DNA from 3 places in the Staphylococcus sp. 231237_7MaSpsaltlick genome. Region 1 is predicted to be linked to each of the others. Evidence: riboswitches for the same ligand, from Rfam matches in the RefSeq annotation. Region 1 holds a riboswitch; each other region holds the start of a gene.
The links. Region 1 has a riboswitch for FMN ahead of ACF91D_RS19450 (ECF transporter S component). Riboswitches for the same ligand answer to the same signal wherever they lie in the genome.

Region 1 (6,796 bases):
TACTCTATGTTGTGTAATAGGTATAAATTGATAATTGTTATGTTGGGTATTCGATAATGTTTGAGTCAACAATTGTATCGCATTGAAAGTATTTAACAAACTATCATAAGTATGTCGAGGATGGCTAATGATATTTTGAATTTGTTGTTCTTGGATGTTAGAATTACTAGAATATTGTTCGAATAATGGATATTTTAGTTTGGGCATACTATGATACAATGATAAGAGTTGTTGACTACAGGCATCAAAAAAGGTTTGATGCGACTTTTTACCTGTGATAATATTAAATATACTTTTTTCGGTTTTGTAATTATGTGACTTTGTATATGCAAAATGAATTAAATTATACATGGGTGCTCCCTCACTTTTATAAATCGAAAACATTTGAAAAAATGATAAACAGTGATTACAATAATATTTGTGTAATTATTGTAGCATTTTTGTCAAAGGAGGCGAAGAAATTGGCTAAATATACAATTGTTGATATGGACACATGCATAGCATGTGGTGCTTGCGGTGCCGCTGCCCCTGATATATATGACTATGATGACGAAGGTATCGCTTATGTTATACTAGATGATAACCAAGGTACTGCAGAAGTGCCAGAAGAATTATATGAAGATATGGAAGACGCAATAGACGGATGCCCTACTGATTCTATTAAAATTGAAGAAGAACCATTTGATGGTGATGCATTAAAGTTTGAATAGAATTAGATTTAATTTAACTGTAAAAAAGTGATTATCTACTAATCCTGTGACTTCAATTGATAACTTAGACATATTTGAATTTTAACTCGGGACATCAATCGATGTCTCGAGTTTTTCTATTCAGTCATACTACAAGAGTTTGGCAATTATAATGAATTCGAATGTAGTAAGTAAAATTACTTTTCATTTACACACTTTTCAATTTATTATAGTAACTTTATTTATAATTTTACGAGTTAACATTTACGTTTATATGCAAAATAAAAAAGCCCTTCATTTTTCCACTTATTAAGTGTCAATTTTGAAGGGCTTTTACTATATTTGATGACAAGTTATACAAAATTTTTAACGTGGTAAAACGTTTTTTAAGCGATTATATAAAAGAATAAAGACGATTGAGATAACGATGCCTTTAATAATATTAAAAGGTATAACACCCGATACAATTACTATTTTAACATTTTCTACTACATCGGATAAATTCATAATCATGCCATATAAAGGTAATAAAACAAAGTAATTTAGTATACTTAAGACGATTGTCATTACCAATGTAGCTACACTAAGTCCTATAATTTGGGACTTAAGCACATCTTTATGTTTAGTGATAAAATAAGCTGTTAATAAAAAACTTGATGCTGCTAAAAAGTTAGCTACTGGGCCTACTGGATCACCAACATTAAATAGAAAATTGAGTAAGTTTTTAACAAATTCTACAATAAGTCCAGCTACTGGACCCAGAGTAAATGTTGCTAATAAAGCAGGCACGTCACCAAAATCTAATGTTAAATATGGTGGTAAAAACGGTATTGGGAACTTGATAAACATTAAAATAAATGCTACTGCACTCAACATACTGATTGTGATGAGGCGTTTGGTTTGTTGTTGCATATTAAATTATCTCCTTCCATTCATCTTTCATAGAATAGGAGGATGTAATTGCACAACAAATAAACCCTCCATCTTCTCCCATCCAGACTATACTGTCGGCTCTAGATTCTCACTAGATCAGCCATTAATCTATTAATTAGAAAAATGGGTCGCAGGCTTATATTACTGCCGGTTGGGAATTGCACCCTACCCCGAAGATGAATTTCTTAAATTTTATAAATTTATCATAGCTTATTGCTCAGATAAAAACAATAGACTTGCTTAAAATATATTAGTGATATTAATAATATGGATGATACGAGTATAAAAACTGCCAACAAAGTGTTCAACTTTGCTGGCAGTTTTAAATTCTACACACAAATGAATTAATCGTAAGAATATTATGGATATATACTATTACTTTCAACTTCTAATATGAAAAATAATTATTTGTTATTTATTCATTCAATTAGCAGCAAAACTTAAGTATTGTCTCTGTCAGTTTCTGGTTTAGGTAATGAAATAATAAAAATAGTCCCTTTACCTAGTTCACTTTTTACATCAATAGTACCTCCATGTGAGACGATTATCATACGACAGATAAATAATCCTAACCCAGTTCCCTGTTTGCCACGCTTACGTGAAGTGTCCACTTTGTAAAAGCGATCAAATACTTGTTGTAGATGTTCAGGGGCTATGCCTGAGCCAGTGTCAGATATATATAGTATTTGCTCTGAATCAGTTTCATCTATTTCTATATTAATTGCATCTCCGGGTTCAGTATATCTAGATGCATTGTCAATTAAATTAGTTAAAACCTGCTCAATTCTGTCCGAATCGAAATACCATAAATGTTGATGTGTATCTGGATTTAAACTCATATTTAATTCTAAATCTTTGGCTTGCTTTTGGTATTTTTGTTGCATCTTATTGAGCAATGGATCAATTGGTTGAATGGTTTTATCCACAGTCAAGCCTTCAGCATCCATACGTGCTACATTTAATAATTCATTTACTAACCTGTTTAACCTTTTAGTTTCATCTAAAACGATAGATAATGATTCGTGAATTTCATCAGGTTCAGTTACGATGCCATCAACAATGGATTCGGTGTATCCTTGTAATAAAGCAATAGGTGTACGTAATTCGTGAGAGACATTTGCAATGAAGTCTTTTTTCATTTGATCCATATTATGCTCATTTGTCATATCGCGAATAATAGCTACGATGCCACTTCTGCCATCTGGCTGTATTTGTTCTATATAACTGGTAATAATTACAAAATAACGTGTATTTATTTCATAAACCTCAAACTGTGTTTTTTTACTACTAAAAGTAAGCTCATTTTGTTCATCTAATTTTTCTAACGCATATTCATCTAACATTTTTAAAGTTGTATTGGCTAATTTATTAGAAATAATAATTTCTTTTTTATCATTAAATCCCAAAACACCTTCAACCATAGAGTTGATTAAACTATCGCGAATATTTTTAGAGGAGGATAATGCGTCAATATGCTGTTGGATTTCAGAACTCATCGTATTAAACGTACGGGATAATTCCCCGATTTCATCTTTGGAATTGACTGGGACAACTTGAGCATAATCGCCTTTAGAGACTTTTAGAGCTTGCGTTCGCAAATTACGTAGTGGTTTTGTTATACGTGACGATAGGAAAAATGCAAATACAGTTGTTATTGCTAAAAAGATAATAGCAATGATTAAGATAATAACTGTAATAACATTATTGGTTTCTTCTATTGTCTTTAAGTCTTGGTAAATAAAGACACCACTATATTCACTGTTTGGACTATTTTCTGTTTCAATATTTTTTGTTGGATAACCAATTAATACATATGTACGTTGTTTACCATTAAGATTGACAGTAACATGTTCTGAAATTTGTTTGCCGTGGTCAAAGACACGCTCATAATCTTTATTATTTTTAATTTCTTTGAACATTTCATTTTTAGTAATATCATTGCCGTGGTTATCTTTATCTTTATCATTCATTATAATTAAACCAACGGGGCCTTCAATTAATTTTCGACTATGTTCGATAGCAGTAGCTCTATCGTCAGAACTTTCAACAAGTTGGCTTATTCTTTTGGCATCTTTTAATAAAGAATCTTCTGTTTCTTGAGTAAAATAAGACTGTATAAACGTTATAAGAGCTGCACTTAATAGAATTAAAACTGTAGTTACTATAAAAATTATAGTTAACCACAGTTTTACAACTACACTATTAAGTAGGTTCATTATTTGATTTGACTTCAAATTTATAACCTACGCCCCATACAGTTTGTATCATATAAGCTGCATCTTCTGATACTCGATTTAATTTTTCTCTTAAACGTTTAACGTGCGTGTCTACTGTACGCAAGTCTCCATAGAACTCGTAATGCCAAACTTCTTTTAATAATTGTTCTCTATCGAATACTTTATTCGGTGTTTTAGCTAAGAAGATTAATAGCTCATATTCTTTAGGCGTTAAGTTCACTTGATTACCATCAGCTAACACTCGGTGCGCATCATTGTCTATAACTAAGTGATCGAATTCTATTAAATCTCTTGCGTGAGGCTCACTTTGTTCAGTAGATGCAACTTGTGTGCGTCTTAATAATGCTTTGACACGTAACACAACTTCACGTGGTGAAAATGGCTTTACGATATAATCGTCAGCGCCAGATTCAAAACCTTCTACTCTATTAGTTTCCTCACCTTTTGCAGTTAACATAATGATGGGTGTTTCTTTATGTTCTCTTAAACGAGATGCTACAGTGATTCCGTCCATTTCTGGTAGCATTAAATCCAATAAAATACAAGAATAATCATGTTCTACAGCCATTTTATATGCTTCATTACCATTACTTGCTTCGTGTATTTCAAAAGACTCTCTTTCAAGATATAATTTTAATAATCTTCTGATTCTATCTTCATCGTCTACGATAAGTATTTCGTTTGACATGCATATATACCTCCCACACTGCTACTTTCAAATTCAACAATATTATATCATAGGTTAGACATGAAAAGTGACTGTGACTTCAAAGTTTGTGAAAAAATTCTCATAAGCATAGAAGAAGTGAAATTAATATTTATTTACCGTGCTCTGCAAGGTGGCGAATCGTTTTAACTTCGTGTGGTGTTAATACTCTGCCTTCACCTGCGTTTAAACCTTTTAAGTCTAGTGGACCAAATTCAATACGTTGAAGTTTAGATACTTGATGTCCAAAATGTTCAAACATACGTCGAACTTGGCGGTTGCGTCCTTCTGTAATTGTAATTTCAACAAGTGTATTATTTTTTTCTTTATCTTGATTCTTCACTTTTACAATAGCAGGTTGTGTGACACCGTCTTCTAATTTTATACCTTGTTCTAAAGCTTTAACTTCTTCTCTCATTAAGTATCCTTTTAATTTTACCACATACTTTTTCTTTATTTTATAGCGAGGGTGCGTCATTAAATTTGTAAATTCCCCGTCGTTTGTTAATAAAAGTAATCCTGAAGTGTCATAGTCTAATCGGCCAACAGGGTATATTCTAGTTTTAATTTCTTTAAAGTAATCTGTTACGACTTTTCTACCTCTATCGTCAGACACACTTGTAATCACTTGTGCTGGTTTATAAAATAGAATGTATAACTTATCTTCTTGTTCGAGTTTAATTCCTTCAACTTCTATACTATCTGAAGTTTTCACTTTTGTGCCTAATTCAGTAACTACTGTCCCATTAACTTTAACCTTACCTTCTGTAATAAGCGTTTCTGCTTTACGGCGTGATGTGTAACCACTATTAGCGATACGTTTTTGTAGTCTTTCTGTTTCTTTATTCATTATTTTCTCCTTTTTGGTTCACTAAATTACTGAAGAATGCTTCGATTTCTTCATCTTCTTCATCTGTCGTAGGTAAATCATCCAAATGCTCAATACCAAATACATTTAGAAATAATTCGGTGGTATAGAGCTGTTGACTTCTTGAATCAGCTTGTTCTTTTGCTTCTACAAGACCTCTAGCAATTAAAGTTTTAACAGCGCCATCGGAATTAATACCTCTAATCATTTCAATATCGCTTCGTGATAAAGGTTGGTTATAGGCAATAATAGATAAAGATTCCATTGCGGCTTGTGATAACTTCATTTTTGATTTTTGTTCAATTAATTTTTCGATATATTCCGAAGCTTCTTTTTTAGTTGTTAATACATAAGTTTGACCATAATGTTGAATCAATAGACCATCAGATTCATATGTATTTACAAGTTCTGATAAAGTAGCTTCATCTATTTCTAAAATTTCAAGTAATTGTTTCTTATCTAAACCTTCATCACCAGCTGTATAAAGTAGTGATTCTAGGATTCCTTTAACGTTCAATGCCATAGTTTACCCCTCTTAAAATATTGATATCATCAAAACTTTTGGGTTGTTCAATATTAACAATACCAGATTTAGACATTTCAAGTATTGCTAGAAAATGTGTTACAACCATTTCAACGGGTTCAGTAAAATTAAACAAACTAAAGAAATTAAAAGAATCATGTTGCTTTAAACGTTCAGAAACTTGTGTTGTAGCCTGCTGAATAGTAAATGTTTCTTTGTGTATATCAACAGTTTTAGGTGTATTAAATTCCACTCTATTTTTTACTTTCTGATAGGCAATGATTAATTCTGTTAAATCTATTGTATTTTCTGAATCCCATGTTTCTGTGGATTCTAAATGTGACAAATCGGTTGGATGCTTCGAAAAATAGTAAGCACGTTCTGATTTCTTTTCATTTAGAATTTCTGTGTATGCTTTATAATTTTGATATTCTATTAAACGACCGACTAAATCATCACGTGGGTCATCATCTAAAGTTTCTTCTTCATTTGATTGTGGTAAAAGCAACTTACTTTTAATCACAAGTAATTCAGAAGCCATCACTAAGTATTCACTTGCAATATTTATTTCTAACTGATTCATCGCATGAATATATTGCATATACTGTTCAGTTAATTCCTTCATTGGAATATCATAAATATCGATTTCAATTTTTTGAATAAGATGCAATAATAAGTCTAATGGACCATTAAAGGCATCTAACTTTACTTCATACATTTTATCTACCTCATATCGCAAGTTAAGTGCGTAATTCACTAAAATATTATAGCATGTTTATTGTAAACATTTAAATTTGGAGCGGTTTTAATATGGAAAAAGCTTTAAAAGATTTTTATTTT
Region 2 (6,355 bases), on a different contig from region 1:
CTGTCCCTTAGGAAAGGGAGCCGATAAAACAAGTTATTACAAAATAAATATCACAGTAAAAGTTTAAAAGTAAGTAGTCATTAAACTTAAAGATTTCTATTTTAAACAAATACCTTAAATATAAAACAAAATGTATGATAAATAATTTTAAATTAACAGTATAAAATTTGAGAGGTATTATGGCGAGACTCCTGAGGGAACAGGACGAGCTGAAGACAACAGGCTGAAGCTGTCCCCTAGGAAAGCGAGCCAACAATACAAAAATGAAATTTAGTAAATATTAGCATTTCTATACAACTATAAAAAGCTATGAAAAGTCTATCGGCATAGACATTTTCATAGCTAATCTGAATTTATTATTTTTGTTAACTTCAATCATTTGAATCGGGCAAATTAATTTTACTTAGCTTTGTTTTTTTGACTTAATAATATGAACATCATTAATGAAGAAACAAACACTTTTAACATAAACTTCATAAGTTCACTTCCTTTTTTAGTTAGTGCCATCATCCATAAGCGAAAAATTATTTTTTATCAAAATAATTGTGCTTCTTTAAAAAATCTTGTGCTACGATTGCTGGTTCTTTACCTTCACCGTCAGCTTCATAATTTAATTTTTGCATTTCTTTTGTATTGATTTTGTTGTCTAATTTATTGATTGAGCGTTTAATTTCTGGATGCTTAGATAAAAGTTTATTAGGTGCAACTGCACTAGCATCGTATGGAGGGAAGAAATTTTTATCATCCTTTAGTACGACTAAATCATAAGCTGCAATTCTGCCATCAGTGGTATAACCCAGTGCAACATCTAATTTTTTGTTTTTGAGTGCATCATAGACCAAACCGATTTGCATCGGTTTTAAATTGTTAAATCCAAATCCATAGTGAACTTTAAATGGTTCGTAACCATCACCACCACGTTTTATCCACGTTGTGTCTGTGCCCACCTTAACTTGATTTTTTACTTTTTCTAGATCTGAAACTTTATGTAGATGATATTTTTGTGCTGTCTCTTTGGTAACCATAAATGCGAATGTATTTTCAAAACCATAAGAATTAAAGAACGTTTGATCGAATTTTTTGTCGAAACCGTTTTGCGTAATGTGCATTGCTTTTTTAGAATCTGTAATAGGTTTTTGTTTTAAGACGCCAGTTAAATCAGTTCCAGTATAGCGTGTGCTTGATATATCTGCATCACCCTTTAGCAAAGCGTTATGTTGAATTGTTGCTGAACCTAAATTGTTAATAATTGAACCTTGAATTTTGCCTTTCGTATCGTGTTCGATTAAGTCTTTTAGCATATATGCCATAATTTGTGACTCACTCGTGGCAAGAGCTGATATTTTTACAGACTTGTTCGTTTGGCTACCACCTAAACCTGGTAAGTCGCAACCGGATACAAAAATAAGGCTACCTATACATAATAATAGAATATGCTTGATGAAATTCATGACTTTCCCCTTTAAATTTGAAATATCAAAAAATATAATTGTTATTATTTTAAGATTAACATATTTAATATAAAAGGGTAACTTAGCTTTTGAAGTATTAGTAATACATTAAAATGTTATTAGATCCGGTAGATTGTTATAATATATATAATTAATTGAATAGGTGGAGGGTAACTATGAGAATTGCAATAATAGGAATGGGAACTGCGGGTGTCACAGTACTAAAAGAATTGTCTAAATCAAGACGATTTCAAGATATGCAAATTGATGCATATGATAATCCTATAAATATGGGGCAAGGTGTACCATTTCAAAATGATAGTGATCAATTACTTATCAACTTACCTGCCGAACAGATGTCGTTGAATTTAGATAATAAGCGTGAATTCTTTGATTGGTATCAGGCGCAATCAAAATTTAAGTTTTCAAATCCTGAATATTTACCGAGATTTGTGTTTGGTCATTATATGAAGGCTTTTGTGGATAAAATTAATAATGCCAATGCTAATGTAACTCTCATTAAGGAAGAAGTTGCTGAAGTGTTTATTGAATCAAATATCGGTAAGACGGATGTGTTATATCATGTCTGTACATCAAATGATATGGAGCATTGCAAGACCTATGACATTGTCTTTTTAACGGTCGGAACATTATCATATCATGATCCATATCAATTAAAAGGAAAACCAGGTTATATTCATACACCATACCCAACTTACCATACATTAGACAATGTGAAAGATACTGATAATATCGCTATCATAGGAACTGGTTTAGCGAGTTTAGATGTTATCCGTTATGTTACCGAACATCACATCAATTTACCAATTACTGTAGCCAGTCGTAAAGGTGAATTACCAAGTGTGAGAGGTGAGATGCCAGAAATCACATTTCAATATTTAACCCCTGAAAAATTTAACGAACTAAAAGCAGAAAATTTTGGGAATGTACCATTGGATGATGCGATGGCACTATTTTTAAAAGAATGTGCAGTTTATGAAATACCAGTGGAAACTTTGGTGCATCGAAAAGTTGGTAATCCTGTCGAAGATTTGAAATATGATCTCGAACATGCAAAAGACTTAGGCAAGTTTCAAAGTATACTTGAGTTAATTAAGGAAAATTTAAATTGGATTTGGAACAGTTTCAATAGGAATGATCAAAAGCGCTTCTTAGAACAATATCAACCCATATTGAAAGCAAATTCCAATCCAATGCCACCTAGAACAGCTAAATTATTGATTGAGCATATAGAAAATGAACAAATAAGAATATATGATGGTTTAGAAAATATTGAATATAACAACCATCAGTTTAAATTGACATATGCAAATCATGGTGATGATTACTTTGATATAGTGATTAATGCCACAGGTTCTAAGACGCAACTTAAAGACCTTGATAGTGATGATCAACTTGTTATTAATTTAGAAAATAGGCAGGTCATACAAGCACACCCATTAGGTGGTATTCAAATTGTAGCAGAAACCAACCAAGTCATAAGCCCTAGATATGGTACGTTACAAAATATGTTTGCATTAGGACAGCTTACTAATGGCATCAATCAATCTAGAAATGGTGTGACTATGATTGTAAGACAAGCGACTGGTATTATTCATAGATTGTTGGAAAATTAAATGCGAAGTATGTTATTACTATGTCATGTATTTTGATTTTAATGAATAAATATAAAAAGTATAATAAATTTTTTATAATTGCAAATGATGATGAAGTTGATTTGACGGGCTTTTTAATAGTTATAAAATGACGAAATTCAAAAAAATAAAGCCGACTTAAGTAATAAGAATTGTTATTTTTGAATTATTGTAGTATTATGTTCTTGTAACTTAATTAAAGTTGCTTGACTCAAACAGCAATTTACAATTTCATATATTCTTTCGGGGCAGGGTGAAATTCCCAACCGGCAGTAAATTAAGCCTGCGACCTGCATTTGTTTTCAAATGTGGCTGATCTAGTGAAAATCTAGAGCCGACAGTATAGTCTGGATGGGAGAAAGAATAACGTATAACTAATAAAAGGCACTAATGTAGTGTTTTATTTAGCATTCACTTATTTCTACTTTTGGATAAGTGTATTTAAATCTAAGTTTATAATGTTATAACGCATATATCCCACACCTGAAATGTACGATTTCAGGTGTTTTTTATTTTTTAGAGGTGATTAGCTTGAGTCAATATTTAAATTACGCAATTGAATTAGCGAAGATGGTAGATGGACAAACAGGATTAAATCCACCTGTCGGTTCTGTTGTAGTAAATGATGGACGCATCGTAGGTTTAGGTGCACATCTGAAGAAAGGCGATAAACACGCCGAAGTACAAGCCTTAGATATGGCACAAGATGCTGCAGAAGGTGGGACGATTTATATCTCACTAGAACCATGTACACACTATGGTTCGACGCCACCATGTGTTAATAAAATTGTTGAGCATGGTTTGAAGAAAGTGGTATATGCAGTGAAAGATACAACACTACCTTCAAATGGCGATGTAATTTTGAAAGAGGCAGGTATCGAAGTAGAATATAGACCTAATGAAGATGCTGCACTGCTATATAGAGATTTCTTTGAAGCTAAAAGCAAAGGTTTACCACAAGTTACTGTTAAAGTATCTTGCAGTTTAGACGGTAAACAAGCGACAGACTTTGGAGAAAGTAAATGGATAACAAATAAAGCAGTAAAGCAAGATGTCTTTAAATTACGTCATCAACATGACGCAGTAATAACAGGTAGAGGAACTTTAGAAGCGGATAATCCACAATACACAACACGTATTGAAAATGGTAAAGATCCTATTCGAGTCATTTTATCAAAAACTGGTGATATAGATATGTCACTAGATATATTTAAAGATCCATCTACAGCAATTTGGATTTATACAGAAAATAAACAATTAGAAAGTAAACACGAGCAAATAACAGTTATACAATTAGAACATTGCTCAATTGAAAATATATTAAAAGATTTGTATGCGAGAGGTGTCGGTCGATTACTCGTTGAAGCAGGTCCGACCTTAACAACTACATTCTTACAAACAGAATTTATCAATGAACTTATCATATATTATGCCCCGAAATTAATAGGTGGTTCAGGTCACAATCAATTCTTCCACACAGAACAAGTGGTTGATTTAGCTGATGTACCACAATTTGAAATTGTGAATTCCAATTTGCTTGAGCAAAATATTAAATTAGAATTGCGAAAGAAGTGAAATCAGTATGTTTACAGGTATCGTTGAAGAAGTAGGTACAATAAATAAAATATCGACACAACAATCTGTGGTTAATTTAACAATCGGCTGTAAAACAATATTGGCAGATATGCATATCGGCGATTCTATTAGTGTGAACGGCGCATGTTTAACAGTCATTGAATTTGATGATCATTCATTTTCTGTACAAGTAATAAAAGGTACTGAAAATAAAACGTATTTAAATCAGTTAAACCAAGCACAAGAAGTTAATTTGGAAAGGGCTATGAGCGGACAAGGTCGTTTTGGTGGACATTTCGTGCTTGGTCACGTCGATGAAGTAGCAAAGATTACAAGAATACAAGCTTCAGATAATTCGAAAATAGTAACAATCAAACCAAATAACTCAAATTTAATTAAGCAAATGGTGCAACAAGGGTCTATTACGGTAGACGGTGTAAGTTTAACGATTTTTAAATTAAAGGATACGGAATTTGATATTCATCTTATTCCAGAAACTAGAAAATCGACGATACTGAATGATAAACGTGTTGGTGATCCAGTCCACATTGAAACAGATATGTTATTCAAATATGTTGAAAGAATAATGGAATCAACTGATTCAGGATTAACGTCTGACAAACTTAAAGCGTTTGGATTTTAGGAGGGCTATATATGAAATTAGATAAAATAGAGGATGCGCTACAAGCTTTAAAAGATGGTAAAAGTGTAATAGTAGTAGATGATGAAAATAGAGAAAATGAAGGCGATCTTGTAGCGGTAACTGAATGGATGGATGATAATACGGTTAACTTTATGGCTACTTTTGGTAGAGGCTTAATATGTGCTCCCATAAGTAAACAAATAGCTGATAAATTGGAATTAGCACCAATGGTAAATCATAATTCAGATATTTATGGTACTCAATTTACCGTTAGTGTGGATCATGTTAATACAACGACGGGCATCAGTGCAGACGAAAGAATGATGACTGCAAGAGCTTTAATCGCAGAGCATGCTCAAGCAAATGACTTCAATAAACCGGGACATTTGTTCCCTTTAATTGCACAGGATAATGGTGTATTAGCAAGAAGAGGCCATACAGAAGCTTCTGTTGATTTAGCCAAATTAACAGGTGCCAAACCAGCGGCATTGATTTGTGAAATTATGAATGATGACGGGACTATGGCTAAGGGTGATGAACTTGAAGCATTTAAAGAAACGCATCAGTTGGTTATGATTTCTATTGAAGATTTAGAGCGTTATCGTAAAAATAATAATGATACTTCAATCGAAGCTAAGGCAAAAGTGAAAATGCCAACACAATTTGGCAACTTTGACATGTATGGCTTTACAACGAATCACAGTGATGAAGAACTTGTAGCAATTGTCAGTGGAGATATTAGAAAGACAGAAAATGTTCGTATTCACTCATCATGTGTCACAGGTGATATATTCCATAGCCAAAGATGTGATTGTGGTGAACAACTTGAGGCATCAATGAAATATATAAGTGAACACGGTGGTGTAATCTTGTATTTACCACAAGAAGGAAGAGGTATTGGATTAATTAATAAATTAAAAGCGTATGAATTAATTGAGCAAGGTTATGATACAGTAACAGCCAATATTGCTCTAGGTTTTGAAGAAGATTTAAGAGATTATGCCGATGCTGCGCAAATTTTAAAATACTTT
Region 3 (6,796 bases), on a different contig from region 1:
ACAAATTCACCAAAAAATTCCATAAGATATGCGCGTCTACACTGATCTAAATTCTTATAACCCAACATTCTGATATAACCATTTCTTTTTCGTTGGTAAGTATTTTCAAATATATGTCGTAATTCATTAAATGTATAATAACTACTTAAAATTTCAATAATTTCTTTTTTATAAGGTATTAAATCCATACCTAATTCAAATGCATTAACATCTTCATTGGTTATAATATCAGTAAATAACAGTGTTTCAAGTAAGAAACTATCATCTGGTTGATATAAACTGATGGCTTGACTTTGTTTGCCATCTCTCCCAGCACGACCAATCTCTTGTAAATAATTCGACGGACTAGTTGAAAGATGAAAGTGAATGATTGTACGAATATCTTTTTTGTTTATTCCCATTCCAAATGCACTTGTAGCAACAATGATAGGAATATCGTTATTAAGAAATTGATGTTGAACCGTTTGCCGTTCCTGATAGGATAGATCACCGTGATAAATACCTGTTAAAAAGCCTTGTTGATAAATTTCTTGAGCTAATGATAAACAGACTTTTTTTGATGAAACATAGATAATTGTCGGTCCAGATTGTTCTAATGTTGGCAGCAACCATTTGAGTTTTTCTTCATCATCTGCAAAATTTTGATGGTGTAGTGAAATATTGTCTCTATTCATACTTGTTTTAACTACATTGAATTGAGTACGTAACATTTGGTTCAAATCAGATAATAGATGTGGTGGTGCTGTCGCTGTTAATCCTAATATAGAAACGTTAGTAAATTGTTGAATGATTTTTCCTATAAGTGCATAATGTGGTCTGAAATCATAGCCCCATTCTGACAAACAGTGGGCTTCATCTAAAACAATAAGACCAAAGTTAATATGTTTAATGAGTTTGAAATTATGGGGTTGGAGTATAAATTCAGGGCTTAAGAAGATAAAACGACTTTGCTTTAGATTTTTGATATTTGCAGAACGCTCATCTTCATCCATACCAGAATGAATACAACTCACTTTATGTTCGCCATGTGCTTTAAGTTGCATAACTTGGTCATCCATTAACGAAATAAGTGGTGAAATAATTAATGTAGGTTGTTGTTTAATATATGTAGGTAATTGATAACACAGACTTTTACCACTACCAGTTGGTAATATACCTAATGTATCTTGTTGGTTTAGTACGCTTTTAATAATTGCTTCTTGTCCAGGCTTAAATGTTTCAAATCCAAACCAATGTTTCAGTTCGTCAATCAGCATGTAGCTCACCTCTTTCTATGCCTACAATGATAAGCTTGATTGCAAAGTAACTTAATGATGGGAATCGTTCTTTATAGTTCCGCAATCTTTCATCCTTATGCTGTATATAATAATTTAGAAAATCAGAATTTAAATCATCGTTTAAAAACGCTTTATAATTTGATAAATATCCCTTTATAAACAATTCTAAGACATGGTCTTCAATTGTATTAATTTTAACTTGTTGATGTTGTGCCAAATCATCCATAGTTAGTCCTTTTTTTAAGCCTTCAAAAGATAAATCTGTTTTATGTAAGAGCGTAGGTAACACAATTAACTGATGCAAAATGGGATAACGTTCATTATCTTCAATTTGAAACATCATTACAACTAAATCGTTTAATTCTAATTCAAATAATAATTCTTGTGGCAAACCTTCTATTAAACTAACTTGCTGTCTCGTGTACATGCTATCTTCAAACCCTTGTAAGTAGTAATGGATGTATGTACCTTGGTTTTCTTTATGAATTGCTTCGAATAACATATGAAGTTCTGCAATAAAATCTTGTTCGAGGTTTGCCTCTTTAAGATATTTAAATACATATTTAACACGTTTATGTATAGTTTGCTGTTGAGTGAGAGGGATAAATTGACTATCCTTATGCTGTAATTGTGAAATCGTTTGTGTCAATAATTGTATTGCTTGAAACGTATTAACGAGACTATCAAATGTATATCTTGGATGTACGCGTACGTTTAATGTTGTTGCTATTTCTGATTGGCTCAGATTATAATATCGCTCGAATGACGGATACTGGATATTAGGTAAGCTATGATATAATGATAGTAATTGTTGGCTACATGCATCAAAAAAGGTTTGATGTGATTTTTTGCCTATGATAATATTATATATGCTTTTTTCGGTTTTATAATGGTGTGTATTTTGTTGGATGAAATGAAATAAATTTTGCATGTTTACTCCCCTAATTAATTAAAACGAAAACATTGAAAAAAATAAGTACAGTGCTTACAATATTAATTGTGATTTTATTGTAGCATTTTTGTCAAAGGAGGCGAAGAAAATGGCTAAATATACTATTGTCGATATGGATACTTGCATTGCATGTGGTGCTTGTGGTGCTGCTGCCCCTGATATATATGACTATGATGATGAAGGTATTGCATTTGTAATACTTGATGACAACCAAGGTACTGCTGAAGTACCTGAAGAATTATATGAAGATATGGAAGATGCATTAGAGGGATGTCCTACTGATTCAATTAAAATTGAAGAAGAATCTTTTGATGGGGACGCACTGAAATTTGAATAGATTTTAAGTGACGAACTATATTTTAACCTTATTATAGGAAAAGCGCATGTTTAAATTAACTTAAACATGCGCTTTTGTTATATGAAAACAAAATTTTATTTGTCACTATTTATTGATAGGTTAGTGTATGTTAGCGCAATTTGTTATCTCGGTAAAACACTATTCAAGCGTTTGTATAATAAGATAAATATAATTGAAATAACAATACCTTTAATAATATTGAAAGGTATAACACCTGATACTATAATTATTTTCAAATTACCAAAAACATCTGATAAATTCATAATCATGCCATAGAGTGGTAACAACACAAAATAATTCAAAATGCTTAATACTAATGTCATTATTATGGTTGCTACAGCTAAACCAGTAACTAATGATTTAGCGTTATTTTTATTTTTAGCAACATAAAACGCAGTAAGTATAAAACTTGTGGCTGCTAAAAAATTGGCCAACGGTCCTATTGGATCCCCTACATTGAATAGAAAATTCAATAAATTTTTAATAAATTCAACGATGATGCCAGCAATGGGTCCTAATGTAAATGTTGCAAGAAGTGCCGGTACATCACTAAAGTCTAATGTTAGATATGGTGGTAAAAATGGTAACGGGAACTTGATAAACATTAATATAAAAGCTACCGCACTTAACATACTAATCGTTATTAGACGTTTGGTTTGTTGTTGCATATTCAATTATCTCCTTCCATTCATCTTACTCAGAATAGGAGGATTTAATTGCACAACAAATTAACCCTCCATCTTCTCCCATCCAGACTATACTGTCGGCTCTAGATTCTCACTAGATCAGCTATTCATTGAACAATAAATAGGTCGCAGGCTTATATTACTGCCGGTTGGGAATTACACCCTACCCCGAAGATGAACATTTAAATTTTATAAATATATCATAGCGTATAACTCAGATAAAGACAATGATATTGTTTACAGTATTTAGTGCTAATTTACCAGCAATATAAAATTAAATTTTACACACAATACTAAATAGCGATGTAAAATAATTTCAGTTCATATTTTAAAGCTATAATCACAAAAAAACACCTCCGCCTTACACATTAAATTGTATAAATCGGAGGCGCTTCACCTTATTTAATTAGATAATTATTATAATCATCTTTGACGTTATACATTAAATCATCAATAATTTATTCTTTTAATCTCTAGTTGGTGGTTTCGGTAAGCGAATAATAAATGTTGTACCTTTACCGAGTTCACTTTTTACGAGTATCTTACCTTCATGTTCATCGATAATCATTCGACATATAAATAGTCCAAGTCCTGTACCTTGCTTACCTCTTTTGCGTGCTGCATCTACTTTGTAAAAACGATCAAAGACTTGCTCTAAATGTTCGGGAGCAATTCCCGTTCCTGTATCGGTAATATATAACAAGTTGTCATGATCATTTTCCGCAATATCGACGGTTATTGTATCTCCTGGTTCTGTATATCGACATGCATTATCAATCAGATTCGTAAGCACTTGTTCAATTCTATCAGAATCATAATACCAGAGCGTTCCATTAGAAATCGGATTTAATTTCATGGTTAGTTCTAAGTCTGCAGCTTGTTGTTGATATTTCAATTGCATCTTATTTAACAGTGGATCAATAGGTTGGATTTCTCGTTCAACACTTAACCCTTCTGCATCCATTCTAGCAACATTTAAGAGTTCATTAACCAGTCTGTTTAAACGTTTCGTCTCATCTAAGACGATGCTCAAGGATTCATGGATCTCTTCAGGTTCAGTAACAATACCATCAACGATTGATTCTGTATAGCCTTGCAATAAAGAAATGGGTGTACGTAATTCATGTGAAACATTTGCTATAAAATCTTTCTTCATTTGATCAATATTATGTTCATTGGTCATATCTCTTATGATGGCCACGATACCACTTCGTCCATCTGGTTGAATTTGCTCTATATAACTAGTAATGATTACAAAATATCTAGTATTAATTTCATATTCTTCAAACTGTGTATGTTTGTTCTTAAAAGTTAATTCTGTTTGTTCATCAAGCTTTTCTAATGAATAGTCATCTAAAAGTTGTAATGTATTTTGAGCCATTTGGTTAGATAAAATAACTTCCTTCTTATCGTTGTATCCTAACACACCTTCAACCATGGAGTTGATTAAACTATCCCTAATGTTCTTAGAAGATGACAGTGCATCGATATGTTGTTGGATTTCAGAACTCATCGTATTAAAGGCACGAGATAATTCTCCAATCTCATCCTTTGAATTTACGGGTTCAACTTGCGCATATTGTCCTTTTGAAACTCTCAATGCTTGAGACCGTAGATTTCTTAGAGGTTTCGTAATACGAGAAGAAAGGAAAAAAGCAAATATCGTTGTAATTGCTAAGAAAATAATGGCAATAATTAAAATAATAACCGTGATTAAATTATTAGTATCTTCGATGGTTTTTAAATCTTGATAAATAAAGACGCCACCGTATTCATCTTGCTTTACATCGCTTAAATTCTTTGAAGGATATCCAATTAATACATAAGTATGTTGTTGGTCATTAATTTTTACATTAACGTGTTCCGAAATTTTCTTTCCTTTATTAAATACGTCATCATAGTCTTTATTTTGTTTGATTTCATTTAACATCTTTTGTTTAGTATTGCCATAATTACTATTTTGACTGTTTTTATCATTCATTATAATGAGACCAACAGGTCCTTCAATCAATTTACGACTGTGTTCAATCGCGGTTGCTTTATTATCAGAGCTTGCTACTAATTCACTAATACGTTTAGCATCTTTGAGTAAAGAATCTTCTGTTTCCTGTGTGAAGTATGATTGGATAAATGTGATTAAGGCTGCGCTAAGTAAAATTAAAACTGTCGTTACTATAAATATTATAGTTAACCACAGTTTTATGACTACATTATTGAGTCGGTTCATCATTTGATTTAACTTCAAACTTATAACCTACTCCCCAAACAGTTTGAATCATCTGAGCAGCCTCTTCAGAAACGCGATTTAACTTTTCTCTTAAGCGTTTAACATGAGTGTCTACGGTACGTAAGTCTCCATAAAACTCATAATGCCACACTTCTTTTAACAGTTGTTCTCTATCAAATACTTTATTAGGTGTTTTCGCTAAAAATATTAATAATTCATACTCTTTAGGTGTTAAGTTTACTTGGCTCTCATCTGCAAGCACTCTATGAGCATCATTGTCGATAACTAAATGATCAAATTCTATCAAATCACGTGCATGTGGTTCGCTTTGTTCTGTATGTGCGACCTGTGTTCTTCTTAGTAATGCTTTTACACGTAACACAACTTCTCTTGGTGAAAAAGGTTTAACAATGTAATCGTCTGCACCTGATTCAAAACCTTCAACACGATTTGTTTCTTCGCCTTTGGCTGTTAACATAATAATTGGTGTATCTTTATGCTCTCTTAGTTTAGAAGCAACAACAATGCCATCCATTTCAGGTAACATTAAATCTAGTAATATACATGCATAATCATGTTCCATTGCCATATGATACGCTTCACTACCGTCTTTAGCTTCATGTATTTCAAAAGATTCTCTTTCTAAATATAATTTAAGTAATCTTCTAATTCGATCCTCATCATCTACGATTAAAATTTCATTTGACATACGTATGTACCTCCCACACTGCTTACTTTCCAATACATTCACAATTATAGCATAGGTTAACTTTGAAAAGTACAAATGAACAAAAAGTTTGTGAATTTTTTCTCATGCGAATTATTTTGTCGTAAATATTTCAAAGTTTATTTACCGTGTTCAGCAATTTGACGAATGACTTTTACTTCGTGCGGTGTTAAAACACGACCTTCACCTGCATTAAGCCCTTTCAAATTTAATGGACCAAATTCAATTCGTTGTAATTTACTAACTTGATGCCCAAAATGTTCGAACATACGTCGAACTTGTCTATTTCTACCTTCAGTAATCGTTATTTCAACTAAAGTTGAGTTCTTTTCTTTATCTTGGTTTTTTACTTTTACAATTGCAGGTTGTGTTTTACCATCCTCTAATTCAATACCTTGCTCTAATGCTTTTACCTCTTCTCGCATTAAGTAACCTTTTAATTTTGCAACATACTTTTTCTTGATCTTGTATCTAGGGTGTGTCATTAAATTCGTAAACTCACCATCATTCGTTAATAGTAGTAAACCTGATGTATCATAATCTAATCTGCCAACAGGATATATTCTTGT

Region 2: it holds a riboswitch for FMN, as region 1 does, so the genes downstream of both, ribD (bifunctional diaminohydroxyphosphoribosylaminopyrimidine deaminase/5-amino-6-(5-phosphoribosylamino)uracil reductase RibD) here and ACF91D_RS19450 (ECF transporter S component) in region 1, are expected to answer to the same signal.
Region 3: it holds a riboswitch for FMN, as region 1 does, so the genes downstream of both, ACF91D_RS27725 (ECF transporter S component) here and ACF91D_RS19450 (ECF transporter S component) in region 1, are expected to answer to the same signal.

What each region holds. Positions count from the first base shown of each region.
Region 1 is NZ_JBICNX010000011.1:86,445-93,240, forward strand. Features, by position in the region: gene ACF91D_RS19440 (helix-turn-helix domain-containing protein) at 1-351, opposite strand, end outside; gene ACF91D_RS19445 (ferredoxin) at 462-710, shown strand; gene ACF91D_RS19450 (ECF transporter S component) at 1,056-1,601, opposite strand; FMN riboswitch at 1,668-1,804, opposite strand; gene ACF91D_RS19455 (ATP-binding protein) at 2,063-3,838, opposite strand; gene ACF91D_RS19460 (response regulator) at 3,825-4,547, opposite strand; gene ACF91D_RS19465 (pseudouridine synthase) at 4,678-5,415, opposite strand; gene scpB (SMC-Scp complex subunit ScpB) at 5,408-5,950, opposite strand; gene ACF91D_RS19475 (segregation and condensation protein A) at 5,940-6,674, opposite strand; gene ACF91D_RS19480 (DUF309 domain-containing protein) at 6,767-6,796, shown strand, end outside.
Region 2 is NZ_JBICNX010000052.1:8-6,362, forward strand. Features, by position in the region: gene ACF91D_RS29015 (osmoprotectant ABC transporter substrate-binding protein) at 525-1,451, opposite strand; gene ACF91D_RS29020 (FAD/NAD(P)-binding protein) at 1,628-3,088, shown strand; FMN riboswitch at 3,342-3,473, shown strand; gene ribD (bifunctional diaminohydroxyphosphoribosylaminopyrimidine deaminase/5-amino-6-(5-phosphoribosylamino)uracil reductase RibD) at 3,638-4,681, shown strand; gene ribE (riboflavin synthase) at 4,689-5,324, shown strand; gene ribB (3,4-dihydroxy-2-butanone-4-phosphate synthase) at 5,336-6,355, shown strand, end outside.
Region 3 is NZ_JBICNX010000036.1:658-7,453, forward strand. Features, by position in the region: gene ACF91D_RS27710 (RecQ family ATP-dependent DNA helicase) at 1-1,256, opposite strand, end outside; gene ACF91D_RS27715 (helix-turn-helix domain-containing protein) at 1,246-2,208, opposite strand; gene ACF91D_RS27720 (ferredoxin) at 2,318-2,566, shown strand; gene ACF91D_RS27725 (ECF transporter S component) at 2,710-3,255, opposite strand; FMN riboswitch at 3,322-3,453, opposite strand; gene ACF91D_RS27730 (ATP-binding protein) at 3,740-5,500, opposite strand; gene ACF91D_RS27735 (response regulator transcription factor) at 5,484-6,209, opposite strand; gene ACF91D_RS27740 (pseudouridine synthase) at 6,347-6,796, opposite strand, start outside.